2 regions of the Brevibacillus sp. FW306-2-1A-C05A genome follow, and region 2 is predicted to be linked to the other one. Evidence: a T-box and tRNA genes for the amino acid it is inferred to sense, from the RefSeq annotation. Region 2 holds a T-box; the other holds one or more tRNA genes.
The links. A T-box is a leader RNA that pairs with one kind of tRNA and senses whether it is charged. The one in region 2 lies ahead of argS (arginine--tRNA ligase), so its partner is inferred to be a tRNA-Arg.

Region 1 (15,919 bases), on a different contig from region 2:
GCATTGGCACTCGGAGGCGCAGCAGCATGGGATACCATGACCAAATCGCTTCTGGTTTCCAAAGATAACAAGTACGGCCTGCGCATGTATGAAAACAGCACGTTTGCTTACAAAAACGGCAAGGAAATCCGCGTGCCGAACCCGCCGCGTGCAACTACCGGAGCTGTGCTGGTACCATTGGTGTACATCGCACAAGAGCTGGGTGCCAAAGTGACTTACGATGCGAAAACACTCACCTACAAGCTGACAACCGAGATCAATTCGTAACCTTTTGGATGATTCCTCCGTTGTGATTGCCTTCGCGCTTCTCGTATAATAGAGAAAAAGCAGGCGCAATCGAGAGGGGACTTACACTCATGCAAGGAACCACGTTTGCCAGTGTAGCGATGCTGGTTGGCTTTGTAGTATTGGCCATATACGTTACGTGCAAAGCGTATTCCCAAAAATACAAAGAGTAATAATATTTTTCCATAAAAACGACCACTCTTGCGGGATGTGGTTGTTTTTATTTAATTTTCTGAAAATATACTGCACGGAAATATAAACCAAGGCAATAAAACAGGAGAAATATTATCATTTCTATTGCAAATTTTCTAAAATATCCTACAATGAAAGAGTGCATCATAGTTTGTTCGTAAATAAAGAGGGGGATGTTTTGCTATGAAAAAACAGAAATCACTGTCAATTCTGGCTGCTACGGTAGCACTGGGGACATTGCTTGCAGGTTGCGGCGGCGGTCAATCCAGCGCCCCACAATCGAACAGCGGAGGCGGAAGCACCAGTGGCGGCGGAGCAGGGGAGAAGCTGGTTATCGCCGTAGTCGGTCCGATGTCCGGCCAATATTCCGATTATGGAAGCACAGCCAAAGCAGGTGCGGAATACGCCCTGAAGGAAAAGCAGGAGGCGTTCAAGGCGCTCGGCTTTGACGTACAGCTTTCCGCACAAGACGACCAGGCTGACCCGAAACAAGGGGTAGCCGTCGCCCAAATGTTGATTTCCAACCCTGATGTGGTAGGTGTCGTCGGCCACGCAACAACTGGTGCCTCGATTACTGCCGCTGCCCAATACGATCAAGAAAAGCTCGTGATGGTATCTCCATCCGCAACAGGTTCTGACCTGACTGAGCAAGGCAAAAAGATCGTACACCGCATCTGTGCGCGTGATGACCAGCAAGGCTCCAAGGCAGCCATCTACGCGAAAAACCAGCTCGGTGTAAAATCGGCGTTCATCATGCACGACAAGGCTGCTTACGGCCAAGGTCTTGCGGAAGAAGTGAAAAAGCAGTTTGAAGCAGACGGCGTGCAAATCGTCGGCTTCGAAGGCGTAACCGCAGGCGAGAAAGATTACAGCGCGGTCATCAACCAGATCGTGTCGAAAAATCCGGAAATGATCTACTTCGGCGGCTACTACTCCGATGCTGGTATCATCGTCAAGCAGGCGCGCGAAAAAGGCTTCAAAGGCATCTTCATGGGTGGAGACGGCTACGACTCCGCTGACCTGGTGAAAATCGCCGGCGCTGAAAATGCGAACAACGTCGTCTTCACCTCGACTGTCGGTGACGTAGGCGCTACAGAAGAAGGCAAGAAATGGATCGAAGACTTCGAAAAATCGACTGGCAACAAAGTGGGGATCTTCACATCTTTCGGTTATGATTCCATGGGCGTAATGCTCAACGGTCTGGAAGAAGCGATCAAAGCGAACGGCGGCAAAAAGCCAACCCGTGAGCAAGTGCTGGAAGCCGTGCACAAAACAAAAGACTACAAAGGCAAATTCGTAAACGTGACCTTCAACGAAAAAGGCGACAACGAGTTCGCGTCCGTCTACGTGTACAAATACGAAGACGGGAAAAAAGTTTACATCGGCGAAGCGAAGTAATCGGTCGGTAGGAACGAGCCGTTTGGGACATACTACGTTTGGCACGAAGACCAGCTAGAAGGAGGCATTCGCATGTCAAACAATCGCAATACGAAAAACGGCGGCAATCAAGGGCACAGCAGCAAGACCCAGGATACCCAGAAGCAAAAGTCCGAACGAGATCGCAACCTGAACAAGCAAGACCCGCAATAAGCGAAAAGCAAAAAGCCCACCCAAGCGAGCTTGACGCTCCTGGGTGGGCTTTTGCGATCTTACCAGATTCCTTGCTTGCTCGGCAGCCGTTTTTCCGGGTGGCCGTAGCCTTGGTGCTTGCGGCTTCTCAGATTTTTCGCCTGCGATTCGCGAATTTTGGCGACGAACTCGCTCGTGCTCATTTTGGTAAAGTCCATAGGGCACCTCCATCTTCCACGCTGTTTGGCTTGACGCCTTTTTAGGATGGCCCTTTTTGCTCGTGCGCAATCGGGAGCGTAATTTTTACAGTCGTGCCCTCATTGCGTTTGCTGGCGATTTCCAGGTGGCCTCCGTGGTCTTTGATGATTTTGCTGCTAATCATCAGGCCCAGGCCGGTTCCGTTTTCCTTTGTAGTGAAAAAAGGATCGCCCAGCTTCGGAATCAGCTCTTCCGGTATTCCGCAGCCGTTGTCCGCGATCGTAATCAGTACCTCCTGATCGGCCTTTGCGCTGGTGGCAAGCATGATCTCGCCGTGTCCGTCAATCGCTTCGAGCGCATTTTTGACGATGTTGATAAACACTTGCTTCAACTGGTTTTCTTCGCCGGAAATAACGGGGGCATACTCAAAAGACGTGTGAATCGGAATGTTTTTCAGGTTCGATTCCGATGCCAGCAAGGTCAAGACGTTTTCCAGCAAGGAGACAAGGGAAAGCGACTTGATCTGGACGTTGTGCGGCTTGGAAAGCACGAGCAGCTCGCTGACGATGAAGTTGATCCGGTCCAGCTCCGAGAGCATGATGTCCGCGTACATTTGTTGCTCGCTCAGCGTCGGCTTCAAAAGCTGGATAAAGCCTTTCAGCGAAGTGAGCGGATTGCGAATCTCGTGCGCGATGCCCGCGGCCAGCTCGCCGATCACCGAGAGCTTCTCGGCCTGGCGGAGCAGCAGCTCGTTGTTGCGGCGCTCGGTAATGTCGCGGGACACGATGATAAAGCCGTCGCACTCGCCGCAGTCGGTCAAAATCGGCGCGCCTTTTGCCTCCAGAACGATCCAGTCGCCATGCGCGCTCCGGTAGCGAAATTCGCAGGTGCGAGGCTCCAGCGTCCGGACCAGATCGTGAAATTGCTCGCGGACACGCTCGACGTCTTCCGGGTGAACGCATTGGAAGCACATTGGCCCGGCGTGCTGGCTCGTCCCTGTGACCCGCTCATAGGAAGGCGAGAGGTGCACGATCTCGCCATGCTTGTCGGTAATCAAAATCAAATCGTCGGTATGCTCGGCAATGATTTTGCTTTCCTTTTTGATGCGGGACAAAGCCGCCTCGGAAACTTTGCGTTCCGTGACGTTGCGGGACACAAACATGATGTTTTTGACGGTCCCGTCTTCCTGGACCATGGGAATGCCGCGCGTCTCGAAGGAGATCCACGCGCCGTTTTTATGCCGGGAACGAAGCTCGAGGAAGACGGGCTGTTTGGTTTGGAAAATTTCCCGCTGTTTGGCCAGGAGCAGAGGGAAGTCTTCGGGATGAGTGATTTCCAGGCTGCCCGGAGAGACGAGCTCGGCAGGCGAGTAGCCGAGCTGCTGCTCGATGGATGGAGAGACGTATATCCGCTGCAGCGTCTCGTCGAAAATCGTCACAAGGTCCTGGGTATGGTCAATCAACAGCCGATACTTGGTTTCGGTCTGGCGCAGCGCTTTTTCGATCCGCTTGCGGTCGGAGATATCGCGCGTGACGCAGGAGGCCGCGATAATGGTGCCATTTTCGTCCCGGATGGGGGTTGCGGACAGCGTAACTTCTACGAGTGTCCCGTCTTTGCGCTTTCGCACCGTCTCGTAGTTGGTCAAATGAACGCCCATGCTCCTGACGGCGTCAAACAGTTGTCTCGTTTCGTTGACGAGCTCGTCCGGGATAAAACAGTACGGAGAAGCGTCAAGCTCCTCCAGCGACCACCCGTAATATTGCTCAAACGCTTGATTGACCAGCACGATGCGGTTGTCCATGTTGCTGATGGAGATGGCATCTGTCGTATAGTGAAAAAACGCTTTCAAAATCTGGTCGGGAAAGAGGAGACTCGTCATCTGGCGCGGAACATGCTTCTTTTTCCACGTAAACGTGGGCTTTAGCTGATCTGTCATAAATATCCTGCCTTGCGGTTCAATTATTTGGATAGTCGTGTCGAGATAGTATTCGTGTTGTTGACGGTGTTTTCCTATCGCCAAAATTAGAATATAGTGGGATTGGCTGGTACTTTATCGTTGGTAAACGGTTGAAGGTTCAAAAGCGCCGAAAAAATAGGCTATAATGTAGGGAGCAAAAACTGGCGGGGGTGTATGCATGAGCACGGGGTTTATCATCGTTCTTGTCCTGACGTTTGTTCTTATCATCGGGGCCACGATTTTGGTTACGAATAAAGCTTATTCCCGGAAACCGGAGCAGATTGATCCGCTGCCGGGGAAAGACGCGGCGAGCAAAGAGCTGGATCAGTAGAGCGGAAAAAATCAAGCCTGCGGCGAGGATGGCGCTGCGCAGGCTTTTTTGGCGCGAAAAACAGGGCTGTAAACAGAAAAAAGACTGGAATGCATCCAGTCTTTTTCGTATGGTACGCCTGAAGGGAATCGAACCCCCGCACATGGTTCCGGAGACCATTGCTCTATCCACTGAGCTACAGGCGTGCAATATAATGGGTGACACTAATTAATTATAAGTCATCCACGGGGAAAAATGCAAACGAAAAACGAGATTTTGTGTGATTTTTTTTCATGAGTGTGAACAGGAAGCAATCTCAATTTTTTGTGTACGCTCTTCAAAAATTGGCAGGAAAATTGCAAGAGAGAACGAATATAATGAAAATTAAAGAGACATTCGCAAGAAGCAGTGGGAAGGGGGCGAGCTTCATGAACATGGGATTGGGTTTGTATCAGGAACAGACGCTGAAACTTGTGATGACGCCGGAGTTGCGTCAGGCCATTACTATATTGCAATACTCTGCTGTTGATCTGATCTCCTATTTGCAGGATCAGGCCAACGAAAATCCTGTATTTGACCTGGAAGTGGCAGCGGAAGTGGCTACGGCAAAAGCAGAAAAGCCGGCGCCGGAAATCGACTGGAAGGAAATCGTCGGAAACCGCGCGACAGGCGATTATTCTCCGGCAAAAAATGAAAGCACTTACAACCCGCTGGATTACGTGCAGCAAGGCAACGAAAACTTGTATGAGCATCTGGAGCGGCAGCTTGGCTATGTAAAAGGCTTCTCGCCTCTGCAAAAGCGAATCGCACTGTTTTTGATCGGAAATTTGGACGAAAAAGGCTATCTGGAAATTACGCTGGAGGAAGCGAGCCGCAATCTCGGGGTAGACGTGCCGGAGATTGAGGATGTGCTGTCGGTGTTGCAGCATTTTGATCCGGTAGGCGTGGCGGCGCGTAGTCTGGAGGAATGTTTGCTCTTGCAGTTGGAGCACCTGGCCCTCGACGACGAAAAGATCGTCCTGGTCGTGCGCAACCATCTGCAAGACCTCGCCGACAACCGCTACCAGCGCATTGCCGACAAAGTGGGCTGCACGCCGCAGGAAGTGCAGACGATGGCGGATTTGGTCCGCACGCTGAATCCAAGGCCCGGCGCCCAGTTTTCCCAGGCGGAGACGAGATACGTCATCCCGGACGTGACGGTGGAAAAGGTCGGGAGCGAGTACGTCGTGCTCGTCAACGATGTGGCGGCGCCGCGTTTGAAAATCAACAGCTTTTATGAGAAAATGCTTAGTCAGCAAAAAAGCCAGGAAGAGGCGAAGCAGTTTATCCACGACAAGCTTAACGCTGCGATGTGGCTGGCGAAAAGCCTGGAACAGCGCCGTCTGACGCTGATGCGCGTCACCCAGGCGATCGTGGACATGCAGCGCGACTTTTTCGACCGCGGCATCCATTACTTGAAGCCGATGACGCAAAAGGAGATCGCCGAGCGGGTCGGCTTGCACGAATCGACGATCAGCCGTGCGACCAGCAACAAATACGTGCAGACTCCGCGGGGCATTTTTGAGCTGAAATACTTCTTTACTTCCGCCCTCACCACTTCCAGCGGGTCTGCGACATCCTCGGAGAGCGTCAAACGCAGAATCAAGGCGTTGATTGAGCAGGAGGATCGCAAGGCGCCGCTGTCTGACCAGAAGCTGGGGGAAATGCTGCTTGCGGAAGGAATCGAAATTTCTCGCCGCACGGTCGCCAAGTACCGCGAAGAAATGCTGATCCCGTCCTCTGCAAAACGAAAGAGGTTTTAAACGACAATGAACAACAAGCAGCTTGAGGTCGTCCTGTACGGACGGAAAAAATGCCATTTGTGCGACGATGTGGAGCTTGCCATCCGCAGTCTGGCGGAGGAGTTTCCGTTGCAACTGCACATCGTGGACATTGAGAGCGACGCACAGCTTCACGAAGAAATGATGCTGGTGATTCCGGTAGTGGCGATCGACGGAGAAGTAGTGTTCCGTTCGATTACGCATGTAGTGACGATCGAGGAGCTGCGGGCTGAGTTTCGGAAGCGCCAGTTGACCAGTTGAATGGAAGAAAAGCTCCCCCTGCCAAGATTGGGCTAGGGGGAGCTTGCATGTTTTTCGCCGATATGCTACATTCAAGGTGAAGCAAGTGATCTTTTTTTTGCACCAATCGGGACAAAAAATGTATATACAGGGACAAAAAATGTCCCGATCAATTTTACAGCCAAGGATGTAAGCACATGCGACGATTACTGGAACTGCAGCAAAAGCTGCTGCCTGATCTGACTCAGGTCTTGCGCGAGAGGTATATGCTGCTCCGGTCGATCTACCACTTGCAGCCGATCGGACGCAGAGGGCTTGCGCAAGCGATGAATACGACAGAGCGTATTTTGCGGGCGGAAGTCGAGCTGTTGAAGGAGACAGGGCTGTTGACGGTTACCGCCGCAGGGATGCACCTGAGCGGAGAGGGGCAGCAGGTGCTGGATGACATGGAGCCGCTCGTAGGCGAACTGTTTGGCCTTACAGACTTGGCAGAAGGTCTGCAAAAGAAGCTCGGCATCCCGGAAGTGATCGTGGTGCAGGGCGACGCAGACCAGTCGCCGTGGGTCAAGGATGAGCTGGGGCGCGTAGGAGCGAGAGTGCTGAAGCAGGTCGTTCAGGAGGGAGATATTGTCGCCGTGACAGGCGGCACCTCCATCGCAAGCGTAGCCAACCACTTGACGCCTTCCGCTTCGTTCAAAAATGTGCAGTTTGTGCCCGCACGCGGCGGCCTGGGCGAGAGAGTGGAGCTGCAAGCCAACTCGCTTGCCGCTGCCATGGCTGCAAAGACTGGCGCTACTTACCGGCTGCTTCACGTGCCGGATCGCCTGCATCCGGAAGCCTTGCAGACGCTGCTCAAGGAGCCGCAGGTGCAAGATGTGCTCTCGCTTTTGCGGGATACGCGCATCGTGCTGCACGGCATCGGCGACGCCCTCGCAATGGCTCGCCGCCGCAATTATTCGGAAGAGGAGCTCGCTGATTTGGCAGAAGCCGGGGCGGTGTCTGAGTCCTTCGGCTACTACTTTAATGAAGCGGGCGAAATCGTCCACCGGATGCCGACGATCGGGCTGCAACTGGAGGAAGTGCACAAAGCTGAAACGGTACTCTCCATAGCGGGGGGCGAAAGCAAGGCAAAAGCGATTCTTTCCTTTGCCAAACAATCGTGTCAGAATGTACTCATTACGGATGAAGGGGCTGCAAGAGCCTTGTTGTCCGCACGATTGTAACGGAAGGAAGCTGATCGTATGTCTATGGCGCAGGTTATGCCCATCCTGGCGATGATTGCAGGAATTGTGTTCAGTTTGTCACTCGGTTTTCCGATTGCGCTGGGGATTGTTTTTGCGATCCTGGTCACACTGGTTAGTGTGAGCAAACTGGGCTATTCCTTGAAGCAGCAATTCTCGTTTGGCTGGGAAGGCGTCAAGAAGACGAAGCCGGTTCTCATGATCCTCTTCTTGGTGGGCGTGTTGATTCCGCTTTTGATGATGGGAGGAACCATACCCGCGATCATTTACTACGGGTTGTCCATCGTCAACGTCGACTATTTGTTTGTTCTCTCCTTTTTGCTGACAGGAGCGGTCAGTTATCTGCTGGGGACCTCTGTTGGCACCTTGAGTACCATCGGCCTGTCGCTGATGGGGATTGCCCATGCGGCAGGCATTTCGCCAGCGATTGTCGGTGGCGCGTTGATCTCCGGAGCGATGGTGGGAGAGCGGTTTTCGCCGATTTCCAGCAGCCGGCTGCTCGTCCTGTCCAATGTCGGAATGACAGAAGAACAGGACAGGCGAACCAGGCGTCCTGCCATGCTCGCGACAGGCATATGCGCCGTGCTGTTTCTCCTCATGGATCTGTTTCGCACACAGACCGGTTCCGGCGAGATGATTTCGTTGTATCAAGGGCTGTTGTCCAGCCACTTTTCGCTAAATGGGTTGCTCATGCTGCCGCTGATTGTCCTGATCGGGTCTTTCGCCCTGCGAGTAAAGGCCGTGACCGCGCTTTTGTACGGAATCGTGGTCAGCGCCGTCATGGTGGGCATTCACGGACAGCTTGACGCCAAGACGTTTTTTTCCGCCATGCTGTACGGATACGAGCTGCACTCGGGCACACCGCTCGATCAGCTTGTGCACGGCGGCGGGATGGTTGCCATTTTGAACGTTCTGCTGCTGATTGTCCTGGCAGGCTTTTTGAACGGCATTTTGAACCAGGCCAACATACTTACTCCGATTGTCGACAAATTGATGGGCAATACGAAAAATCCGACCGTACTGGTAGCAAAAGCGGCAGCGTTGTCACTTTTGGTCGTCATTATCAGTTGCAACCAGACCATTCCGATTCTGGTGCTTGGCTCGACGCTTCTCGAACGGTTCTCGCAATGGACCGGCGGACGCGAGCTGCTGGGCAAAACGATGCTGGACTCCACGGTTGTCATGCCTGTGCTGATCCCGTGGAACGGCCTGTCGATGGTGATGGCTTTGACGCTCGGCGTTCCTACTGTACAGACGTTGCCCTTCGTGTTTTTCAGCATTGTATTGCCGATTGTCACGATTCTCTCCACCCGAGGCTTTTCGCCGGAAGGTGGGTTTATAGCCACAAAGAATAAAGCTAGCTAACGAGCAGGAGGTTTTTTCTCATGGTAAAAGTAGGGATTAACGGTTTTGGACGAATTGGTCGCAACGTGTTCCGCGCAGCACTCAGCAATCCGAATGTAGAAATCGTAGCCGTAAACGATTTGACTGACGCGCAAACGCTCGCTCATCTGCTCAAATACGATTCCGTGCACGGTGTGCTGGACCTGCCTGTAGAAGCGGGCGAAAACACGCTGATCGTGGGCGGAAAAGAAATCAAGGTTCTCGCTGAACGCGATCCTGCCCAACTGAAATGGGCCGACTACGGAGTAGAGATCGTCGTTGAGTCTACAGGCCGATTCACCAAGCGCGAAGATGCGGCGAAGCACCTGGAGGGCGGAGCGAAAAAAGTCATCATTTCTGCTCCTGCTACGAATGAAGACATTACGATCGTCATGGGCGTAAACGAGGACAAATACGATCCGGCGAAGCACACCGTCATCTCCAACGCGTCCTGCACAACCAACTGCCTGGCGCCGTTTGCCAAAGTGCTGAACGACAAGTTCGGAATCGTGCGCGGTCTGATGACCACCGTGCATTCCTACACCAACGACCAGCAAATTCTCGACCTGCCGCACAAAGACTTGCGCCGTGCCCGCGCTGCTGCGGAAAACATTATCCCTACCTCCACAGGGGCAGCAAAAGCAGTGGCACTCGTGCTGCCTGAGCTGAAAGGCAAGCTGAACGGCTTCGCGATGCGCGTACCGACTCCAAACGTGTCGGTTGTCGACCTGGTAGCCGAGCTGAAAACCGATGTTACGGTAGAAGAGATCAACAACGCGCTGAAGGAAGCGGCAGAGGGTCCGATGAAAAACATCCTGGGCTACTCCGAAGCTCCGCTCGTCTCTTCCGACTACAACGGCAACCCGGCGTCCTCCACAATCGATGCGCTGTCCACGATGGTCCTGGAAGGAAACATGGTGAAAGTCGTTTCCTGGTACGATAACGAGTGGGGTTATTCCAATCGTGTCGTAGACTTGTGTCATTTTGTTGCACAGCGCGGCTTGTAACACGTAAAATAGAACTGTTGTGAAAAAGGGAGAGCAATCTCCCTTTTCCCATATGTTTTTTCCGAATAAAAAGCCAATGATTTGGGAGGATCGTTCATGAACAAGAAATCTATCCGCGATGTTGAGCTGGCAGGCAAGCGCGTATTTTGCCGTGTCGACTTTAACGTGCCGATGCAGGACGGGAAAATTACCGATGATACTCGCATTCGCGCTGCTGTGCCAACTATCCGTTTCCTGATGGAAAAAGGGGCCAAAGTAATTCTGGCAAGCCATTTTGGCCGTCCGAAGGGGCAAGTAGTGGAAGAGATGCGTCTTACTCCTGTCGCTTCCCACCTGTCTTCGCTTTTGGACAAGGAAGTGCGCAAGCTGGATGATTCCATAGGGGCAGACGTAGAAGCGGCAGTCGGGCGCATGGAAAACGGAGACGTGATCCTGCTCGAAAACGTGCGCTTCCATGCGGGAGAAGAAAAGAACGATCCGGAACTGGCAAAAAGCTTTGCGGCGCTGGCCGATCTGTTTGTCAATGACGCTTTTGGGGCAGCACACCGGGCACACGCTTCCACAGCGGGAATTGCCCAATACATACCGGCTGTAGCGGGGCTGTTGATGGAAAAGGAAATTCGCTTCCTGGGCGGAGCCTTGTCCAAGCCAGAGCGTCCATTTACGGCAATCGTCGGCGGCGCAAAAGTAAAAGATAAAATTGCTGTGATTGAGAACTTGTTGACCAAGGTTGACCACTTGATTATCGGCGGCGGCATGGCAAATACATTCCTCAAGGCACAAGGCTATGGCATCGGCGCATCGCTGTGCGAGGATGACAAGCTCGATCTGGCTCGTAGCTTGATGGAGCAGGCAAAAGAGCGCGGCGTCGAGCTTTTGATGCCAGTCGACGTCGTCGTGGCAGACCGCTTTGCGGCTGACGCGAAGAAAAAAGTCGTTTCCATCGATGCGATTCCGGATGGCTGGATGGCGCTCGATATCGGGCCAAAAACAGTGGAACAATACCGTAGCGTGATTGTCGAGTCCAAAACGGTCGTTTGGAACGGACCGATGGGCGTGTTTGAAATGGACGCTTTTGCAGAAGGCACAATCGGCGTCGCCAAAGCGATGGAAGCGTGCGCGGGTACGACCATCATCGGCGGCGGAGACTCCGTGGCTGCGGTGGAAAAAGCGGGCGTAGCCGAGCAGATGACCCACATTTCTACAGGTGGCGGGGCGTCGCTGGAATTTATGGAAGGCAAGGAGCTGCCAGGCGTAGCTGTGCTGGCAGATCACGAATAAGAGCGAAGCGGGGGGAGTTTGCATGCGGACACCAATTATCGCGGGGAACTGGAAGATGTTCAAGACGATTGCCGAGGCGAAGGCGTTTGCGGAAGAAGCCAAGGCTGGCAACAGCACTTCCGGGGTACAAAAAGTCATTTGCGCGCCATTTACAGCTTTGGCTGCCTTGAAAGAGGCGTTTGCCGGCACAGATATTGCCGTTGGCGCGCAAAACATGCATTTTGCCGAGCAGGGTGCATACACCGGGGAAATCAGCGCGGCGATGCTGAAGGAAATCGGCGTGGAGTACGTGATTCTCGGCCATTCCGAGCGTCGCCAATACTTCAATGAAACAGATGAGAGCGTGAATCAAAAAGTCGTAGCTGCGCTTGCAGCAGGTCTGGTGCCGATCGTGTGTGTCGGCGAAAGCCTGGAGCAGCGGGAAGCAGGCGAAACTGCTCAAGTTGTGCGCACGCAGACGGAAGGGGCGTTTGCGGGCCTGACAGCCGAGCAGGTGGGAAAAAGCATCATCGCCTACGAACCGATCTGGGCGATTGGCACAGGCAAGTCCTCGACTGCCGAGGATGCCAACGAGACGATTTCGTTGATCCGCAGCGTGGTCGCGGAGCGCTTCGGCCAGGCGACAGCGGAAGCCGTGCGTATTCAGTACGGCGGCAGCGTCAAGCCGGAAAACATCGCCAGCTACATGGCGCAGCCGGATATCGACGGTGCGCTGGTCGGCGGAGCGAGCCTGGCAGCGGACAGCTACTTGCAGCTTGTGGCAGGTGCGGCCAAGCGATAGGAGGAGGAGAAACAGATGGCACAAAGACCAAAGCCGGTAGCGCTGTTGATTCTGGATGGCTTTGCCTTGCGCAGCGAAACGTACGGCAACGCGGTAGCGCAAGCGAACAAACCGAACTTTGACCGTTTCTGGAACGAATACCCCCATGCGACGCTGGAAGCGAGTGGACTGGCTGTCGGATTGCCGGAAGGGCAAATGGGGAACTCCGAGGTAGGACATCTGAACATCGGTGCAGGCCGTGTCGTCTATCAAGATTTGACCCGCATCACCAAGTCGATTCGCGAAGGCGCCTTTTTTGAAAACGAAACATTGGTAGCTGCCTTCGAGCACGCGAAGCAAAACAACAAGCAGCTCCACCTGTTCGGGCTATTGTCCGACGGCGGCGTGCACAGCCATATCGAGCATTTGTACGCGATTTTGGAGCTGGCCAAGCGGCAAGATTTTGACCGCGTCTACATTCACGGCTTTCTCGACGGCCGCGACGTATCGCCGGACAGCGCCGTTGGCTACATTGAGCAACTGCAAGCGAAGATTGCGGAAATCGGCGTAGGCAAAATCGCAACGGTGCAGGGCCGCTACTACGCGATGGACCGGGACAAACGCTGGGAGCGCATCGAAAAAGCGTATCGCGCCATGGTGTATGCGGATGCTCCCGCTTACCGCGATCCGATCCAGGCGGTCAAAGAGTCCTACGAAAAGTCGATCATGGACGAATTTGTCATGCCGACAGTGATTGTCGGCGACGACGACAAGCCGGTGGCGAAGATCGAAAGCGGCGACTCGATCATCTTTTACAACTTCCGTCCTGACCGGGCGATCCAAATTTCGCAAGCATTTACGAACGAGGACTTCCGCGGCTTTGATCGCGGCGAGGGACGCCCGCGCGATCTGCACTTTGTCTGCCTGACCCATTTTTCCGAGACGGTGAACGGGTATGTGGCCTACAAGCCTTCCAACCTGGACAACACATTGGGAGAAGTGCTTTCGCAGCACGGATTGAAGCAACTGCGCATCGCCGAGACGGAGAAATATCCGCACGTGACTTTCTTCTTTAGCGGCGGGCGCGAGCAGGAGTTCCCAGGCGAGACCCGCATCCTGATTCCTTCGCCAAAAGTGGCAACCTACGACCTTCAGCCGGAAATGAGCGCTCCCGAGCTGACAGATGCGGTTGTCGCAGAGATTGAAGCGGAGAACTTCGACGCGATCATTCTCAACTTCGCCAACTGCGACATGGTCGGCCACTCCGGGAAAATGGAGCCGACGATCAAGGCCGTCGAAACCGTTGACGCATGCCTGGGCCGCGTAGTTGACGCGATTCTCGCCAAAGGAGGCGTGGCTGTCATTACAGCCGACCACGGCAACGCCGATCTGATGCTGGATGAGGAAGGGCGTCCGATCACCTCGCACAGCACGTATCCCGTGCCTGTGATTGTGACCAAAGCAGGAGAGAAGCTGCGAGAAGACGGTATTTTGGCCGATCTGGCTCCGACCTTGCTCGACCTGCTGGGAGCCGAGCAGCCAGTGGAAATGACAGGCAAATCGTTACTTGCAAAATAGCCCGCTCTAGGACACACTGATAGGTGACTAGATGCCATACAAATACTTGCGGGGCACCTCGCATACTAAAAGGAGATGGATCGAGAAATGGCAATGATTACTGACATTTATGCACGCGAAATTATGGACTCCCGCGGTAATCCAACCGTGGAAGTGGAAGTATATCTCGAAGACGGCTCGATGGGCCGCGCAGCAGTTCCATCCGGAGCGTCCACAGGTGCCTATGAAGCGGTTGAGCTTCGCGATGGCGACAAAGCCCGCTACCTGGGCAAAGGCGTACTGAAAGCCGTAGAAAACGTCAACGAAATCATTGCTCCTGAGCTGATCGGCATGGATGCTCTGGATCAGGTAGGCATCGACATGGCGATGATCCAGCTCGACGGCACGCACAACAAAGGCAAGCTGGGCGCAAACGCGATCCTCGGCGTCTCCATGGCGGTAGCACGCGCTGCTGCTGACTCCCTCGGAGTGCCTCTCTACAACTACTTGGGCGGCTTCAACGCAAGAACATTGCCAGTTCCGATGATGAACATCTTAAACGGCGGCAAGCACGCAGACAACACAGTAGACATCCAGGAATTTATGGTTATGCCAGTAGGCGCAGAGTCTTTCAAGGAAGCGCTGCGCATGGGCGCGGAAATTTTCCACTCCCTGAAAAAAGTGCTGCATGACAAAGGTCTGAGCACAGCAGTAGGCGATGAGGGCGGCTTCGCTCCAAACCTGAAGTCCAACGAAGAAGCGATCACGACCATTCTGGATGCGATCAAGGCTGCTGGCTACGAGCCGGGCAAAGACGTGTTCCTCGCGCTGGACGTAGCAGCGACCGAAATGTTCAAAGACGGCAAATACCACTTCGAAGGTGAAGGCGTTGTGAAAACAACCGAAGAAATGATCGCGTTCTACGAAGACCTGGTAAGCAAATACCCGATCATCTCCATCGAAGACGGCTTGTCCGAAGACGACTGGGATGGCTGGAAAGCGCTGACTGACAAGCTGGGCAGCAAAGTACAGCTCGTGGGCGACGACCTGTTCGTGACCAACACCGAGCGTCTGGCGCGCGGTATCGAGTCTTCCACAGGCAACTCCATCCTGGTAAAAGTAAACCAGATCGGTACCCTGACAGAGACGTTTGAAGCGATCGAAATGGCGAAGCGCGCAGGCTACACAGCGGTTATTTCCCACCGCTCCGGCGAAACCGAAGACTCCACCATCTCCGATATCGCGGTAGCTACCAATGCGGGACAAATCAAGACAGGTGCGCCTTCCCGTACCGACCGCGTAGCGAAGTACAACCAATTGCTGCGCATCGAGGACGAACTGGCTGACACTTCCCGTTTTGGCGGACGCGCTGCATTCTACAACCTGAAAAAATAAGGCCATCGGCCAGCCAAAAGAAGCGGTACCTGCGCAGGTGATGCGTAGGGCCGCTTTTTTCATGTGCAGAAAGATCCTATGCTGGCTTCCTTATGCAAGGTGATGCGGGCAACAGGCATTTGCGGCTCTGTTTTGCTTTTGGCATAAAAAAGGACGGAACCTGTGCGAGAGGTTCCGTCCTTGTGGAGCGGCTGCCGTTTTACGACATCGCGACTGCTTTTTCTTTTGTCTTCACGCTGCCAGAGCCAATCCGGCACTTGCTGTAAGGAATGCACATCGGCGTGCCGTACAGCGGGTCCAGGGTGATCTGGCAGTCCATATCAAACACGGTGCGCACGAGGTCGGTCGTCAGGATTTCTTCCGGCGCGCCCTCGGCCACGACTGTCTGGTTGTGCACGGCGACGATATGGTGCGCGTAGCGGCAAGCGAGATTCAAGTCGTGGAGGACCATGACGATGGTGCGTTGTTCCATTTCATTCAGCTCATACAACAGGTCCAATATTTCAATCTGGTGCGACATGTCCAGATACGTCGTCGGTTCGTCGAGCAGAATCGTTTCGGTCCCTTGCGCCAGTGTCATGGCGATCCAGGCCCGCTGGCGCTGACCTCCGGAGAGGCTGTCGACAGAGCGGTTGGCCAGCTCGGTAAGCTGGGTAGCGGCCAGTGCTTTTGCGACCATTTGCTCGTCTTCCTCTGACCATTGCTGAAGCCAGTTTTGATAAGG
Region 2 (15,919 bases):
TAACACCGCGAAAAGTCTTCGTCAATTGAGAATTTGTCTATTCTTTACACTCTTCCCGCTCTTCTGCGCCCATTTTTGCGCATACCGGGCATTCGCCCACGCCAATCTGTGCGTTCGTGTATAGACTGTAGCATAACGGAAAGGAGGGGGAACAAACGTGAGTACATCTTACTGCGGACACGGCATCTTTGGAGACAGCTTCGCATTGGTGCTCGTACTGTTTATCCTGCTGGTCATTGTCGGGTGTTCGAACGACGACTGCTAAGTAAATGACAGGAAGAGGCTATCCCCCTTGCCTTGGCTTGAAGGGATAGCCTCTTTTTTCATGTCATGGACAGTGCGATCGCAGCCAGACCGCCTGCCGTAAAAGGCGACGCGCTCACGCTTGTCCACCTGGACGGTCAGGACGTCATACGGGACAGGCTTGCCGTTTTCCATCCGCTGGTCGCTGACGTTCATCCACGTTCTGTTGCGCCAATGCTCATCCGCATAAACCTCTGTCGCCTGGCGCTCGTAAACGTCGGCTTCTTCCCCCACCATCGTTTTCCAAAAGGCTTGCGCGACTTTTTCTGCTGCCGCAGGCGCGACCGTTGCCTTCTCGCCGCCATTGATCCAGCTACGGGCTTTTTGTGAGAAGCATCGTTAGTTAACTTTTTTCAACAGGATGGCACTTGACCGCTCTGTCTTCATTGTCAGAGCGAAACGCTTTTGCTATCATGAGGCTACCCAAACCGATGAAAGGAACGATCGACAATGGACGCTCTGCTCGCGCGTGAAAAGGACGAATTTCTGTCCTGTATAGAAACGATAAAAGAACTGGAAAGCTCCGAATTTGAAAGCTACTCCATCGTAAAGCATACCGAAACAGGAGAACATTATTTGCGCTACTTTTTGTCCCATATCAACCTGTCGGAAGGGGGCCGCAGGGACAACTACGATCACTTCCTGCCGATTGACTCCGATGACGTCCTGGGACTGATGTTCGGCGAGCAGCCGTACCGCTTCCCGGAAAACTGGCGCTCCCCCTACCTGCGCAGCGGCAACGACAATCGGCTCATTCCGTTTGATCCATCCGAGAACTACGATCTGGACGAGGAGGCGGCGGCCGAGCTGGCGATGGTGGAGCAACTGGAGCTTTACAAGCAGCAGTGGATGAACGCGGAAACTATGAGCGCGGAAGAAAAAGAAAAGCTGACGAAGCAATATTTCGCCGAGCTCGACAAGATTTTGAAAAAAGCCGAAGAGTAAGTTGCATCCTGGCACCAAAAACGGCTATAATGCTAGAGAAACAAGCGAATCGTTGATGAGGAAAGTACTCCTGGAATGAGGCTGTAGCGAGTCGGGGATGGTGGAAGCCCGATGCCGAACCACGCGAGGAAGCGCCCCTCGGAGATGCGGCCTGAACATCCGGCGAAGCAAATCGCGCCCGGATCGCGTAGGGTTTTGCCGGGTCTGCCCGTTACAGCAGCACAAAGCGGTTTTTGCCTGATGCACGCATGCAGGCGAAAACAACAAGAGTGGCACCGCGGGAGCACAACCTCTCGTCTCTTTTATCCAGGAGACGCGGAGGTTTTTTTGTTTTCTTTTGCGTCCCATAAGCTTTTTCCCATTTTGAAAGGAGAATCACAATGAGCTACAAGCACCAAGTCGCGGAAAAAATCGCCGCTGCCCTCACCTCTCTCGGTGTGGACACCTTCCCAACAGAAACAGTTTACGGCATGCTGGAAACGCCGCCAAACCCTGCGATGGGAGATATCGCCTTCCCTTGCTTCCAGCTCGCAAAAGCGCTCCGCAAAGCGCCACCGATGATCGCCACAGAGCTTGCCGAAAAAATCGAAGGAGCGCCACTGCGCTCTGCCCAAGCAGTCGGCCCTTACGTCAACCTGTTTCTCGATCAGGAAAATGTGGCGGCGCAAGTGATCGGAACGATCCTTGAGCAAGGCAGCGCCTACGGCAGCAGCCAGGTAGGCCAGGGCCGCAAAGTGCCAATCGACCTGTCCTCGCCGAACATCGCCAAGCCGTTTTCCATGGGCCATCTGCGCTCTACCGTGATCGGAAACGCGATTGCGAACATCATGGAAAAACGCGGTTACCAGCCTGTGCGCATCAACCATTTGGGCGACTGGGGCACGCAGTTCGGCAAACTGATCGTCGCCTACCGTCTGTGGGGAGACGAGGAAAAAGTAAAAGCCGAGCCAATCAAGGAGCTGCTCAGCCTGTACGTGCGCTTCCACGAAGAAGCGGAAAAAGACCCGACTCTGGAAGACCAGGGCCGCGAATGGTTCAAAAAGCTGGAGGACGGCGACGCAGAAGCACAGCATCTGTGGAAATGGTTCCGCGACGAATCGCTCAAGGAGTTCATGAAAATTTACGAGCTGATGAACGTCTCCTTCGACTCCACGCACGGCGAAGCTTTCTACAACGACAAGATGGATCGCGTCGTCACCTTGCTGGAAGAAAAAGGACTGCTGACCGAATCGGACGGCGCCTTGGTCGTCAACCTCGACGAGTACAACATGCCGCCGTGCCTGATTAAAAAATCGGACGGTGCGACGCTGTACGCGACGCGCGATCTGGCTGCCGCCCTGTACCGCCACGAGACGTACGACTTCGCCAAAGCGCTCTACGTCGTCGGAAACGAGCAGCGTCTCCACTTCCAGCAACTGTACAAGGTACTGGAAAAAATGGGCTACGCCTGGTCCGCCGACATGCACCACATCCCGTTCGGCATGATGCTCAAGGACGGCAAGAAAATGTCAACCCGCAAAGGAAAAGTCGTTTTGCTGGAGGAAGTATTGGCACAAGCGATTGCCGACGTGCAAAAAGTGATCGAGGAGAAAAACCCGACGCTCGCGAACAAGGAAGAAGTTGCCCGCCAGGTTGGGGTCGGCGCTGTCATTTTCCACGACCTGAAAAACTACCGCCTGAACGACATCAACTTCTCCTGGGAAGAAATGCTCACCTTCGAGGGCGAAACCGGACCTTACGTGCAATACACGCACGCCCGCGCCTGCTCGCTTCTGCGCAAAGGCAACTACCAGCCGCAAACGACAGCGAGCCTCGTACCAGGCGCTTTGGACAGCAAGGAAGCATGGGCGGTCATCACCTTGCTGAACGGCTTCCCTGAGGTGATCGAACGGGCCAGCGACAACTTCGACCCGTCGCAAATCGGCAAGTACGTCATCGACCTCGCGCAGTCGTTCAACAAATTCTACGCCAACGTCCGCATTCTCGCGGAAGAAGACGTGAAAGCTTCCCGCCTCCAGCTCGTGGCAGCGGTGGTGGCCGTGTTGAAAGAAGGGCTGCGCCTGCTCGGACTGGCAGCGCCAGAGGAAATGTAGGAAGCGCCGTTCTTTGACGCATGATCTGACCCAAAAGCCGGAAGCCTGCCTTGGCAAAAGGTGGCCCCGGCTTTTGCTTTTGGATGAAAAGCGCCTCGCGGGTAGTTGACTCATTTGTTTCGTGCCCTTTTTTCCAGCCTGTGCCATAATAGGAGAGGAAAGCAAGAAGGATGTGGCAAATACGGGCAACGGGCAGATTCCTTCCGTTTGACACCCCGGCTTAAGATAGCGGCTCCCCCGCAGGAACGCCTTGGCTCCACTCGGCAACAAACACATCCCGCTGTTCACACCTGGTCGCAAACAGGCGACCTGCCACAGAAAGCGAGACGGTAAACGATGAAAAAATTTCTTTTGCTCGCCACAAGCTTGCTGCTCGTGCTGAGCGTATTGACAGCCTTCGAGGCGAAGGCGGCAAGCGCACTGCCATCGTCTATGAACAAGCATGTCGTTCCCGTATCGAAAATGGAGCTGCCCCAAAAAACGGTTATCGGCTTTGGCGAAGCGACCCACGGCAACAAACAATTTACGACGCTCAAGCTGGACGTGTTTCGGCAACTGGTAGAAAAGCACGGCTACCGCGCCTTCGCCATCGAAGCCGACTTCGGCGGCGGCCAGAAGGTCGACGCCTACATATCCGGCGGAAGCGGGACAGCGCAAGAGGCGGCAAAAGCGCTCGGCTTTGCGATCTACAACACCGAGGAGATGGCAGCGCTGTTGTCCTGGATGCGCGCGTACAACGAACAGCGCGCTGACCACGACCGCATCCGCTTTTACGGCTTTGACATGCAGCGCTACGACCAGAACAAACAAGCGCTGTTCGCCTATTTGCAAAAAGTCGATCCGCCCCTCGCCGCAACCTATGAAAAAGCTTTGGCAGCTTTGACCGATCAAACGCTGTCCGAACAACAGCCAGCCAAGGAAGGGCTTCCCCACATCCAGAGCTTGCTCGGCCGGATGAAAGCAAACAAAGCCGCCTACACCGCCAAAAGCTCCGAAAAAGACTACGAGCTGGCGTTAGCCTTTGCCGAGTCGATCAGACAAAACGCGATCCTGCACGGAACGAACGTCAACTACGGCAGCGCCCGCGATCGCTACATGGCGGAGCGCGTCATGTGGATTCTCGCGTTTGAAAAGAAACATTACGGCCGCGAGCGCCTGTTCATCACCGGACACAACGGACACATCGAAAAGACGTCCACGACCACGGGTCTTGCAACCTGCATGGGGGCGTATTTGGCGAAAGCGCTCGGCGACCAGTATTACGCAATCGGCAGCGAATTTTATGAAAGCGCCTTTCTGGCCAAGGACGCCACTACCGACGAACGCAAGCTGTTTGCTGTCAAAAACGCCGGGGATCACCGCCTCGCCGTGCTGTTCGCGCGCACCAACCTGCCGGACGGCTTCCTGGACTTCGCCAAAACGCGGCAGGATGCCGATTTTTACGCCTATGTGAATCGTCCGCAGCCGATCAGCGCCATCGGCGACGTGTTTAGCGGCTGGTACGCGAGCATCGAGAACATGTACACGCTGCAAATGGTCCCGGCAAAAGCGTTTGATGCGCTCGTGTTCGTGCGGACGGCGACTCCTTCTGTCATGCTCGCGGACTGACGGCGTGCGAACGAAAACGTGCACCGGAACCATCCGCCTGCTTTCCGGTCGCTTGTGCGCAAAGCGCAAATGGCTCCGCTCCGCCCCAAGACGTCGCCCCGGATCACCAGCAAAAGAAAGCCCCGCCAGACCGCCACGAGCCGAGATCGACGTGGCCCTCTGACGGGGCTTTTCCTGTGCTGTTCTTTGTCCGCCGAAAAGCTTACGAGGACAGCGTCAAGTTTTCATAAATGACAGACAGGCCCATTCCCCCTGCCATGCAAAGCGTCACCATGCCGTACTTGACGCGGCTGCGCACCATTTCGTTCATCAGGCTGACGGTCAGCTTCGCGCCGGTGGCACCGACCGGGTGGCCGAGCGCGATCGCGCCGCCGTTGACATTCACCTTGGCCGGGTCCAGCTCCAGCCCTTTCATCACCGCCAACGCTTGCGCGGCAAACGCCTCGTTCAGCTCGATCAGCCCGATGTCGTCCAGCGTCAGCCCTGCTTTTTGCAGCGCTTTTTGGGTGGCCGGCACAGGCCCGATCCCCATCACGCCCGGCTCGACTCCCGCGCTGGCAAACGCCTTGATTTTGACCAGCGGCATAAGCCCCGCTTCCTCCGCTTTTTCGCGAGACATCATCAACACTGCGGCTGCGCCGTCATTCATCGGACACGCATTGCCTGCCGTGATCGTTCCGTCTTTTTGGAATACGCTTTTCAGCTTCGCCAAGTCTTCGAGGCTAATCTCGTGGCGGACCGACTCGTCCTGATCGAACACCCGCACTCCTTTGCGCTCATGGATGGCAATCGGCACGATCTCGCTGGCAAACTTGCCTGCGGCTATGGCAGTCGCCGCCTTTTTGTGGCTGTCGTAGGCGAAGCGGTCCTGTTCCTCGCGGGAAATACCGTACTGCTGCGCAAGCCGTTCAGCCGTGTTGCCCATGTGCTCGCCTTCCAAGGAACAGATCAAGCCGTCAGACAAAAGCGCATCTTCCATCGTCAAGTTGCCGAACTTGCTGCCCCAGCGGTTTTTCATCAAATACGGCACGTTGCTCATGCTCTCCACGCCACCCGCAACCACCACGTCCTCTTGCCCGGCCATGATCGCAAAAGCGCCGCTGCCAATCGCTTTCAAGCCCGAGCCGCACGCCTTGATGATGATGTGCCCGTACACATGGCGGGGAAATCCGGCCAACTGCGAGCTGATGCGCGCCGCGTTCAGCCCGCCTCCGTGCACGTAGCCGTTGCCGAAAATCACTTCGTTCACTTCCTGCTTGGGAAAAGCCGCCTTTTCCATCAGCCCTTCCAGCACTTGCCGTCCCAACTCCGTTGCCGGGACGTCGCGCAAGCTTTTGCCGAATGCGCCGACCGCGCTGCGCACGCCGGCGACAATGACTACCTCTCTCATCGTTACGCTCCCTTTCGTTTTGCCCTCGTTACAAGACCCGGTTCAAAAATTCGCGCGTCCGCTCTTCCTCCGGATTGTTGAACATGTCTGCCGGGCGGGCCATCTCCACGATCTTGCCCTGGTTCATGAACGCGACCCAGTCCGCCACTTCTTTGGCGAAGCCCATTTCATGCGTCACAATAATCATCGTCATCCCGTCCTGGGCGAGCTGCTTCATCGTCTCCAGCACTTCGCCGACCAGCTCCGGGTCGAGCGCGGAGGTCGGTTCGTCGAACAGCATGATCTCCGGCTTCATCGCCAGCGAACGGGCGATCGCTACCCGCTGTTTTTGTCCGCCTGACAGCGAGGATGGATAGACGTTTGCTTTTTCGGACAAGCCTACCTTCTGCAACAGTTGCAGCGCTTCCTGCCTCGTTTGCTCCTTGTCCGCCCTTTTCGCGATCAGCGGCGCTTCCATGATGTTTTCCAAAACCGTTTTGTGCGGGAACAGATTAAAGTGCTGGAACACCATGCCGACCTTTTGCCGCACCTTCGTCAAATCGTCCTTTTTCGGATCGATGCTCTTGCCTTCGATGAAAATCTCGCCGTCGTCCTTGATCTCCAAAAAATTGATGCAGCGAATCAGCGTGCTTTTTCCCGAGCCGCTCGCCCCGATCAGCACGACGACTTCGCCCTTTTTCACCTGTAGCGTCACGTCTTTCAGCACCTCCACGGCGCCGAAGCTTTTTTTCAAATTTTGCACGCGGATCATGACTTGCTTGTCTTCCATCATTCTCCCTCCCCTCTCCTATACGTCACCTTTGGCCAACCGCTTTTCCATCACATGGACGATATACGTAAAGATCATGACAATCACCAAATAGTACAGGGCCACGATCAAAAAGTACGTCATCTCATCAAAGGTTTCCGCAGACAGGCGGCGCGCCAGGGAGAACAGCTCATCCATCGCGATGAAAGCAGCCAGCGACGACTCCTTCAGCGCCAAAATAAACTGGTTGCCGAGCGGCGGAATGGAGCGCTTCATCGCCTGCGGCAAAATGATCCGGCGCATCGTCTGGCCGGTAGACATCCCGAGCGACAAACCCGCCTCCATCTGTCCCTTGTCGATCGACTGGATGGACCCGCGGAAAATTTCCGCGATGTACGCCCCGCTGTGGATCGCCAAGGCTAAAGCCGCTGACCAAAATTGACCGAGATCAATCACCTTGTAAAAACCGAAATAGAGGACAAAAATTTGCACGATCAAAGGCGTTCCGCGAATGACCATAATATAGACGTTGGCAACAATTTGCCCGAGCTTGAACTTGGAGACTTTCAACAGGGCGACGAACAGCCCGATGATCGACCCTGCGATGACGGAAGCGATCGTCAGCTCAAACGTCAAGAGCAGCGGCTTCCAAAAAAACGGCAATGTGCGGAAAAACTCTTCTGTCAAATGGGCAATACTGGGCACTCGATGCCACCCCTCGCTGATAAAATGTCCCTGTCACCCGCCGCTTTCCTTGCGCGGATGACAGGCGGCCTTACACAAACGTCAACCTTATTCGTTCTTGCTGATGTCGCGATTGAAGTACTTTTCGCTCAGCTTCAGATACGTGCCGTCTTCGTGCATTTGCTTCAGCACCTCGTTGATTTTGTTCAACAGCTCGCTATTGCCTTTGCGCACGGCGATTCCGTGTTGAACCTCGGACAACGGCGCGCCGCTTTTCTTGATTTTCAAGCCTTGGGCAATCGCGATCTCGCCGACCACACTGTCCGTAATGACCACGTCATGCTTGCCTTGCTCCAGCGCGCGCAGGGCCGTGACGTCGCTGTCGTACGTCTTGATGTTGTCGGTGTACTCCCGCGCCATTTTTTCATGCGTAGTGCCCAAGGCGACTGCGACTTCCTTGCCCTTCAGCTCTTCCAGCGTGGAAGTCGTGCCGTCGGGACGAGTGAACAGTTGGCCGCCGGACAAGTAGTACGGATCGGCGAAATCAATTTGCTGCTTGCGCTCTTCCGTAATCGCGTGACTGGCAATCGCCGCATCGTAGCGCCCTTCCTTGACCCCCGCGATAATCCCGGAAAACGGCGAGGTGACGGGCTTTGGCTGCAAATTCAGCCGTTTGGCGATCTCGTTGCCGATTTCGATGTCAAACCCGGTAAGCTGCCCATCCTTGAAATAGCTGAACGGCTGGTACTCGCCGGAAGCGGCAAAGACGAACACGCCTGGCTCCTTCGTCATCGCGGACGCATTTCCGCTGGCTGCGCCTGCCTGTCCCCCGCCATCGTTCGTCGAAGCCCCCTGGCTACATCCTGCTACGAGAAGCGACAGCGAGAACAATACGCCTGCAACGGCTTTGAGTGATTTTTTCATGTTGGTAAGCCCCCTTATCTTTGTGCAGAAAAATTTTTCATTACTCCACCATTTGCAAATGTTCTGAAATCAACAACGGCGCTCCGGTATGGTAAATGACATCCTGCAAGGAGTACGGATACATGACCTCTGTCAGCATCAGCCCCTGCGGCGTGACCTCGATAACCGCCCGCTCTGTGACGATCAGGTCGACACAGCGCTTCGCGGTCAGTGGAAACGTACACTCCCTGCGGATTTTCGGCTCGCCTGTCCGCGTCACATGGCTCATCAGGACGATCACCTTTTTGGCGTAATAGGCCAGCTCGGCTCCACCGCCGATGCCGTGAACGCGCGAGCCAGGGACGATCCAGTTCGCCAAATCTCCCCTGCGATTGACCTGCAAGGCCCCGATAAAAGCGACATCGAGCTTCTTGCGCCGAATCATGCCGTAGGCAATCGTGCTGTCGAAGTAAGAAGCGCCCGGAACTACGGTAACGGGCGCTCCCCCCGCGTTGGAGATATGCTGGTCTTCTTCGCCCTTGATTGGCGTGGGGCCTACCCCGAGAATGCCGTTCACGGAATGAAACATCACGTGCCATTCGTGCGGGATAAAGTCCGCGACCAGCTCCGGTATCCCGATCCCCAGATTGACGGCCATCCCCGGTTCGATTTCCTTGGCGGCGCGCCGCGCGATCATGTTTCGCTGATCCATCGTCAGTCGCATCAGCCGTTCCCCCCGCCGCTGCGATTCACCATGTAATCGACAAAAATGCCGGGTGTCACGATTTTTTCCGGGTCCAGCTCTCCTGCCGGAACGATCTCCTCCACTTCGGCAATGGTGATGTCAGCAGCCATCGCCACCAGCGGATTCAAGTTTCTCGCCGACTTGTCGTAGATGAGATTGCCGTACGTGTCCGCCTGTTTCGCATAGACGATGCCTACATCGGCCGTCAGCGCCGGTTCCATCCAGCACGGCTTTCCCCCAAAAACCACCGCTTCCCCTCCTTCTGTCGCTTCTCCCCACATTTGCGCATCGACAACAATACCGGGAATGCCTACGCCCCCTGCGCGAATTTTTTCCGCAAAAATTCCTTGGGGACAAAACGTGACCTGGAGCCGTCCGTCCATCATCTGTTGACCAGCTTCCGGATTGGAGCCGATATGCGTCGTCATCAGCTTCCTCACCCGCCCGTGGCTAATCAGCTTGCCGATCCCGACCTGCGGATACCCCGCGTCGATTCCGATCAAGGTCAGGTCGCGCACCCCTTTTTCCAAAATCGTGTCGATCAAAAGAGCCGGGGAGCCGATCGTTCCGAAACCGCCGTACATCAGCCGGACACCGTCTCGTACACATTCCGTCGCTTGTTCGCGCGTCACCAGTTTCGCTAGCATCGCATGCCATTCCTTATCTCTCTTGTTTATTGAGCAAAGTCGCTTACGTCCCGCTAACAGTAGCAAGTCCTGTGCCAACACCCAAAAAGCTGGATGGTAGCGAAAATTGCCGAAACTGCGTCTTTTCTGACGAATCGAAGTAGAATCACTTTTGAGTCGAAAGGGAGAGAAACGCACTCTTTTCAGGTGAATCGAAATCGACTCGCGTTTTTTCAAATCCGACTCACTATACAATCGGCAGTCACTTCCTGTACAATCAGGTCAAAAATGGGGGGAGCGTATCAAGCGTGGAAAAAGATGCGGAGATTTTGGCCTTGTCGTCTGTAGATCGGTTCATCGACATATTGAACTCGCTTGCGGACGGCATTTTTATATCGGATGCGCAAGGAACCACACTGTGGCTGAACAAGGCGAGCGAAAACTTGTGCGGCATCCCGAAAGCCGAGCTGATTGGGCAAAACGTGACCGATCTGGAGGAAATGGGCATTTTCAGTCCTTCCGTGACCCGGCTTGTCCTGGAATCGGGCAAGCCGACGACGACCATCCAGCTTGTGAACAGCAAAGGAAAATTTCTCGTGACAGGCCATATTATCCCGGACGAAGACGGAAAGCCGGAGCTGATCGTCGCCCACTCCCGGGACATTACGGAGGCGGCACGGGCCAGCTCGCAGTTGGAGGAAACCGTCGCGCTATTGAAGCGCTACAGCGAGGAACTGCAGCTCATGAAGCGGGAAGCGAACCAAAGCTCGTCGCAGACGCTGATCGGCAACAGCCGCTCGTATTTGGCGCTCATGGAACTGATAAAAAAAGTCGCGCTGGTCGACACGACTGTGCTCATCACGGGCGAAACCGGGGTGGGCAAAAGCCATCTCGCCGAGCAAATCCACCAGCTTAGCGAGCGAAGCGCAGGGCCGTTCGTGCACGTAAACTGTAGCGCCATCCCCGAAACGTTGATCGAATCGGAGCTGTTCGGCTATCACAAAGGGGCGTTTACCGGGGCGAACCACTCGGGGAAAATCGGGCTGGTCAAAATGGCGGACAAAGGGACGCTGTTCCTCGACGAGATCAGCGAGCTGCCCTACCATTTGCAGTCGAAGCTGCTTTTGCTTTTGCAAAACAAGACGTTCATGCCGATCGGCGGCACCAAAACTTACACGGCGGACATCCGCATCATCGCCGCGACCAACACCAACCTGCAGGAGCTGGTGCGCCAAGGGAAGTTCCGGCACGACCTGTACTATCGGCTCAACATTTTGCCGATCAACGTCCCGCCCTTGCGCGAGCGCAAAGACGACATTTTCCCGCTGTTGCACCACAATTTGCAAAAATTCAACGCCAAGCACCACCAAAAACGCCGTTTCACATCTGACGTGCTGGACGTGTTGCACCAGTATGACTGGCCAGGCAATGTGCGGGAGCTGGAAAATTTGGTCGAGCGCATCGTCATCACGTCCAAGTTCGACGAGATTTCCGTCACCGATTTGCCGGAGGAACTGCGCAGCATTCGCGAGCTGGAGGACGGCATCCTCACGCTCGGCTCCCTTTCCTTGACGGAGCGGATGGAAAAAATCGAGGTCGAATTTATCATGCAGGCGCTGCGCATCCACAAAACGACGCGCAAGACCGCGGCGGCGCTCGGCATCACCCAATCGCTTCTGATGCGGCGGATCAAAAAGTACGACATTCAGCTTGAGGACGAGACGGCCGAATGATCTCGGTACTTGCCGCTCCCAGCCTTCGCCTGTTCCTCGTCACGAGCGGCTACATCCTGCGATTTTTTGCGCGAAAAAAAAGGAGCGCTACCACTCGCAGCGCTCCTTTCCCTGTTCTTGTCCGACTATTCCTCGACCTTTTTTGGCGCCTTGCCAAACCAGGTCTTCGCTATCAGCTCGACGACTTGCTTCGGCAGCGATTGCGGCGGCTGCACTTCCTGGCCTGACGCGTCGACGCTGCGATACAGCAGCGCTGTGTCGTCTGCCGGATCTGACTTCGTTTGCAAAGTCCACTCGCCGATTTGCCCGGCGTTGGTCCATTCCTCGATCATGAGCTGGTATTCGCCCGGTGCCAGCTCAATGTAGTCGTCCTCTGTCACATCAATGACAGCGTAGCCGTCGTGCTCGATTTCGGCATCGTATGTATTCCCGTTGGCTGCTTCGTAAAGAGCCAGCTCTTCCGGGTTGTTCAAATTCTCTTTCAGCGTCGCAAAATCGTGAATCGTCACTTTGATCCGTTTTGCCATTGGTACCCCTCCCTCGTTGACAACATCCTCTCACACTGTACCACAATCCGGTCAAGCCTGCCAATTGTTCGCCAGACGCCGGACGTGCCTGATTTCTTCGCGATGCCCCCCGCTTGACCCTCGCGCTGTCTCCAATACAATCGGCAAGCCTTGAAGCTGCGGCGTGCGCAACAGCTCGGCAAAAGCATTGTCCCCGATCATCCCTTGTCCGATGCGCGCATGCCGATCCCGAAACGAGCCGCTCGGGTAAACCGAATCGTTCAAATGCACGGCGGACAAATACGGCAAATAGTCCAGTTCTTCCATACGCTGTATGACCGCGCTCCAATTTTTCCCGTCCCACAGCCCGCTGGCAAACGCGTGACACGTATCGAAGCAAAACCCGACCTTCTGCGGCTCGGCAAGCAGTTGCCGCACCTGTGCCAGCTCATCCAGCGTCGTGCCCATCCGGTTGCCCTGTCCGGCGTTGTTTTCAATCAGCAGCTTGGCCTGTCCGGCCCAGCCGTCCACGATTCGATTCGTCAGCAAAATCATCCGCTTGTAGCCGGCAAGCACGTCCGTCCCTTTGTACTGCCCGAAGTGGACAACTACGCCAAGCGCTCCGCACGCCTCGGCAATCTCAAGATCGTTGCGCACCGATTGCACCGTCACCAGAGCCAGCTCGTCGTCCTCCACGCACAGGTTGACCGGATAAGCCGTATGGGCAATCGACGCCAAGCCGTGTTCCTCGCAAAAAGCGCGGCAAGCTGCCGCATCGGCCGGATCAAACTGCTTGACCCCCAGGCTGCGCGGGTTTTTCGGGAAAAACTGATAAGAGGCGGCTCCTTCCCGCAGAGCGGTTCGCGCCGCCTCTGCATAGCCGTGGCGGATGCTGATGTGACACCCGATTTTCATGCGTTCCTCGCCCCCTCACTCGCTTTCCCCATTTTTCCCCTGGCCGTCCATTCTCAATCGCCTTGCGGGAAAGCACTTGCGCTTCTTTCTCCCATCCGGTAGACCGAAATTAAACCGAACGTTCAGTCTATAAAAAGGAGCCTTGCCTTTCATGTCCAAACGTCGCCTTGATGGGGAGAAAACCAAACAACATATCGTCGAGAAAGCAACCGAGCTGTTTTCCCAAAAGGGCTACTTCGCCACATCGATCGAAGACATCTGCCAAGCGACCGGAGCGAGCAAAGGGAGCCTTTACTACCATTTCAAAAACAAGGAGCAGCTTTTTTTGCACCTGCTGGAAAAGCAGTATAACGAGTGGGCAGAGCTGTGGAAGGAAAAAGAGAAGCAGTACGCCACTTCGGTGGAAAAGCTGTACGCCTTGGCCGCTTTTCTGCTCGAAGACTTTTTGTCCCACCCGTTGAAACGAGCCGGAGAAGAGTTTTCCGGCAGCCAGCTCGCCGATCCGCTCATTATGGACCAGGTGCTTGCGATGCTCAGCTCCTCCTACACGCTGTACACGTCGATTTTTTAGGAAGGAATGGCGCGCGGAGAATTTGCCGAGGCCGATCCGGAAGAGCTGGCGATGATCCTCGAAGGGTTTGTCAACGGACTTATCAATGTCGGCTTCAAAATGGAGGAGGAGCGCCTTCATGCCTTGATGAAGCGGGGGATTGATGTTTTGCTGCATGGTATTGTCGCCAGGTAGCTTTTTTTTCGAAAGTTTCTAGACCGAACGTTCGGTTTAATTAATCGCAGGAGTGTGCAAAATGAAGCCACTAATGGGGAAATCGCGTCTTTCTCACCGTCTTTGTCTCCGATACGCTGGAAAACGTCGGGATTTGGATACGCAACATGGCTTTGCTTTATTACGTGATGGAGACGAGCGGAAACAATCCGGTTGCCGTCTTCGCTCTCTCCATCGTCGTCGAGGCGCTCTCTGTCTGGCTGATCGTCACCGCTGCCATGCGTTTTTTCACCGGAGTGGGGCTTGCTTTTCTGGAAATTGTGATCGGAATGCGGATGATTACGCTTGTCGAAGAAGCGTACGTCGGCCGGGTAAACGGGACGATTGCGCCGCTGCTCGTCGGGCTGATGATGCTCGGTTCGTTTGTGGCCGGGCCACTGATGCAGTTGACCGCGCTGATTTATGTCTTCGTCATCGCAGGCGCGGTCGTGCTCGTTGCCGCCTGGGGAAGCTCCCGCATCAACTGGGCGTCCGGCGCTGAGCGTGCCCTGGAGCATTAGAAAACTTGGCTGCGCCAAGCCATTGGCACAGCCTTCGTTGCACTTTCCGCTGGATAAATTCTTATCCAACCTTATCTGCACAAAAAAGCTGCCCGGAGTCCGGACAGCTTGCCTGTTCACGAATGAGCCTATGATTTGACGATCAACAGCGGCGTTTTGGTGCGATGAATCGTTTTGAAGGTCACGCTGCCGAGCAGAGTGCCCGCGATGCCGCCAAGCCCGTGGTGACCGAGCACGATCAGACCTGCTTGCTCCTCTTCGGCGGTCTGGCGAATCACTGTCGCCGGATCGCCAATCACTACCTTGCTCTCGTAAGGAATTTGCGCCGCTTCCAGCACTTCTTCGCAAGTGCGCACGGTTTCTTTTCCCCAGTTTTCCAGCGTCGCTGTGTCTTCCCAGCCTACGCCGTACACTCCGGCATAAGCGACAGGAGGCGTCACGACACTGAGCAGCAGGTAGGAAACGCCCGGAATGTCCTGACTCAAGGCAATCGCTTTTTGCGCTGCGTTTTTCGCCTGCTCCGAGCCGTCGACGGCGATCAGCACTTTTTGCCAAGGGAAGCGGCTGGCATCGGTCTCCTCGGAAATGAGGAAGACAGGAAGCTGGGCGTCGTGAATCGTCGGGTAGCTGACGCTTTGCAGCAGGAATCCGGTGATCCGGCCGTATCCGTGCGTCCCCATGACGATTGCGGCGTACTCGCCTTTTGTCGCGTGCTTGGCGATCACTTCATGCGGCTCGCCGAACTCGATTTCCAATTCGTAAGTGACTCCTGCCTCTTCGACAATCGTGAGGAACTTTTTCAAGTCTTCTCTCGCTTCATCCAATTGGAAATCTTCCACGCTTTTTTGCCCGAGCTTGCGGACGACGTTGCGCGATGGAAACGGAGGGATGGCATGAAGCAGAGTCAGTTCATGCTTATCTTTGGCGTACGCAAGAGCAAAGCGAACCGCCTGAATAGACTGTGCAGAGAAATCTACTGGTACTAGAATACGGGACATAAGGACACGTCCTTTCCTCTTTCATCGTCGCAAAAAGTCGATTTTTGAGACTTTTTGCCTGTTTTCATTGTAGACTGACACCCTCATTATGTATGTAGGGGAATTCCCTGATCTTGGCATCGAAAAAACCCTTAGGTCTAGTTTCTCTCTCTATTCTAGTACTCCTGTAATAAAAATGGTGGGCTCTGCGCCGAGATCAATATCGCAGATCTCGTGATCTTCTGCCATCCGCCGATTCGCCTGCTGCTCCCGCCTGATGACCCGCACGACCGGACGGGCTGGCAGGCCGCGGTTTTGGTCGATCACGACGCCGACTTCGCCTGTGCTCAGCTTGAGCGACGTGCCGATCGGGTACAGCGCGATCGAGCGCAGGAAGTGGATGACCATTTTGTGGTCGAAGCGCTTTTCCGCAAGGCCCATGATTCGCTCGCACGCCTC

Region 1: it encodes a tRNA-Arg, which carries the amino acid that the T-box ahead of argS (arginine--tRNA ligase) is inferred to sense. The anticodon was not compared.

Annotation. Positions count from the first base shown of each region.
Region 1 covers NZ_JBYSWV010000036.1:23,618-39,536, reverse strand. Annotated here, with positions in the region: gene AC3WJN_RS19070 (copper amine oxidase N-terminal domain-containing protein) at 1-267, shown strand, start outside; gene AC3WJN_RS19065 (branched-chain amino acid ABC transporter substrate-binding protein) at 661-1,875, shown strand; gene AC3WJN_RS19060 (DUF4023 domain-containing protein) at 2,127-2,264, opposite strand; gene AC3WJN_RS19055 (PAS domain-containing sensor histidine kinase) at 2,306-4,180, opposite strand; gene AC3WJN_RS19050 (hypothetical protein) at 4,380-4,532, shown strand; tRNA gene AC3WJN_RS19045 (tRNA-Arg) at 4,643-4,717, opposite strand; gene rpoN (RNA polymerase factor sigma-54) at 4,940-6,313, shown strand; gene AC3WJN_RS19035 (glutaredoxin family protein) at 6,320-6,592, shown strand; gene AC3WJN_RS19030 (sugar-binding transcriptional regulator) at 6,769-7,794, shown strand; gene AC3WJN_RS19025 (Na+/H+ antiporter NhaC family protein) at 7,813-9,177, shown strand; gene gap (type I glyceraldehyde-3-phosphate dehydrogenase) at 9,198-10,202, shown strand; gene AC3WJN_RS19015 (phosphoglycerate kinase) at 10,299-11,483, shown strand; gene tpiA (triose-phosphate isomerase) at 11,506-12,264, shown strand; gene gpmI (2,3-bisphosphoglycerate-independent phosphoglycerate mutase) at 12,280-13,821, shown strand; gene eno (phosphopyruvate hydratase) at 13,909-15,195, shown strand; gene AC3WJN_RS18995 (ABC transporter ATP-binding protein) at 15,395-15,919, opposite strand, start outside.
Region 2 covers NZ_JBYSWV010000010.1:12,723-28,641, forward strand. Annotated here, with positions in the region: gene AC3WJN_RS09000 (YjcZ family sporulation protein) at 158-265, shown strand; gene AC3WJN_RS09005 (hypothetical protein) at 262-540, opposite strand; gene AC3WJN_RS09010 (hypothetical protein) at 754-1,248, shown strand; T-box leader at 1,292-1,552, shown strand; gene argS (arginine--tRNA ligase) at 1,629-3,341, shown strand; gene AC3WJN_RS09020 (erythromycin esterase family protein) at 3,678-4,949, shown strand; gene AC3WJN_RS09025 (thiolase family protein) at 5,152-6,339, opposite strand; gene AC3WJN_RS09030 (amino acid ABC transporter ATP-binding protein) at 6,368-7,108, opposite strand; gene AC3WJN_RS09035 (amino acid ABC transporter permease) at 7,127-7,792, opposite strand; gene AC3WJN_RS09040 (transporter substrate-binding domain-containing protein) at 7,880-8,695, opposite strand; gene AC3WJN_RS09045 (3-oxoacid CoA-transferase subunit B) at 8,736-9,398, opposite strand; gene AC3WJN_RS09050 (CoA transferase subunit A) at 9,398-10,066, opposite strand; gene AC3WJN_RS09055 (sigma-54 interaction domain-containing protein) at 10,354-11,778, shown strand; gene AC3WJN_RS09060 (hypothetical protein) at 11,904-12,305, opposite strand; gene AC3WJN_RS09065 (deoxyribonuclease IV) at 12,357-13,199, opposite strand; partial or broken gene AC3WJN_RS09070 (TetR/AcrR family transcriptional regulator) at 13,351-13,944, shown strand; gene AC3WJN_RS09075 (MFS transporter) at 14,091-14,483, shown strand; gene AC3WJN_RS09080 (universal stress protein) at 14,612-15,481, opposite strand; gene AC3WJN_RS09085 (HD-GYP domain-containing protein) at 15,632-15,919, opposite strand, start outside.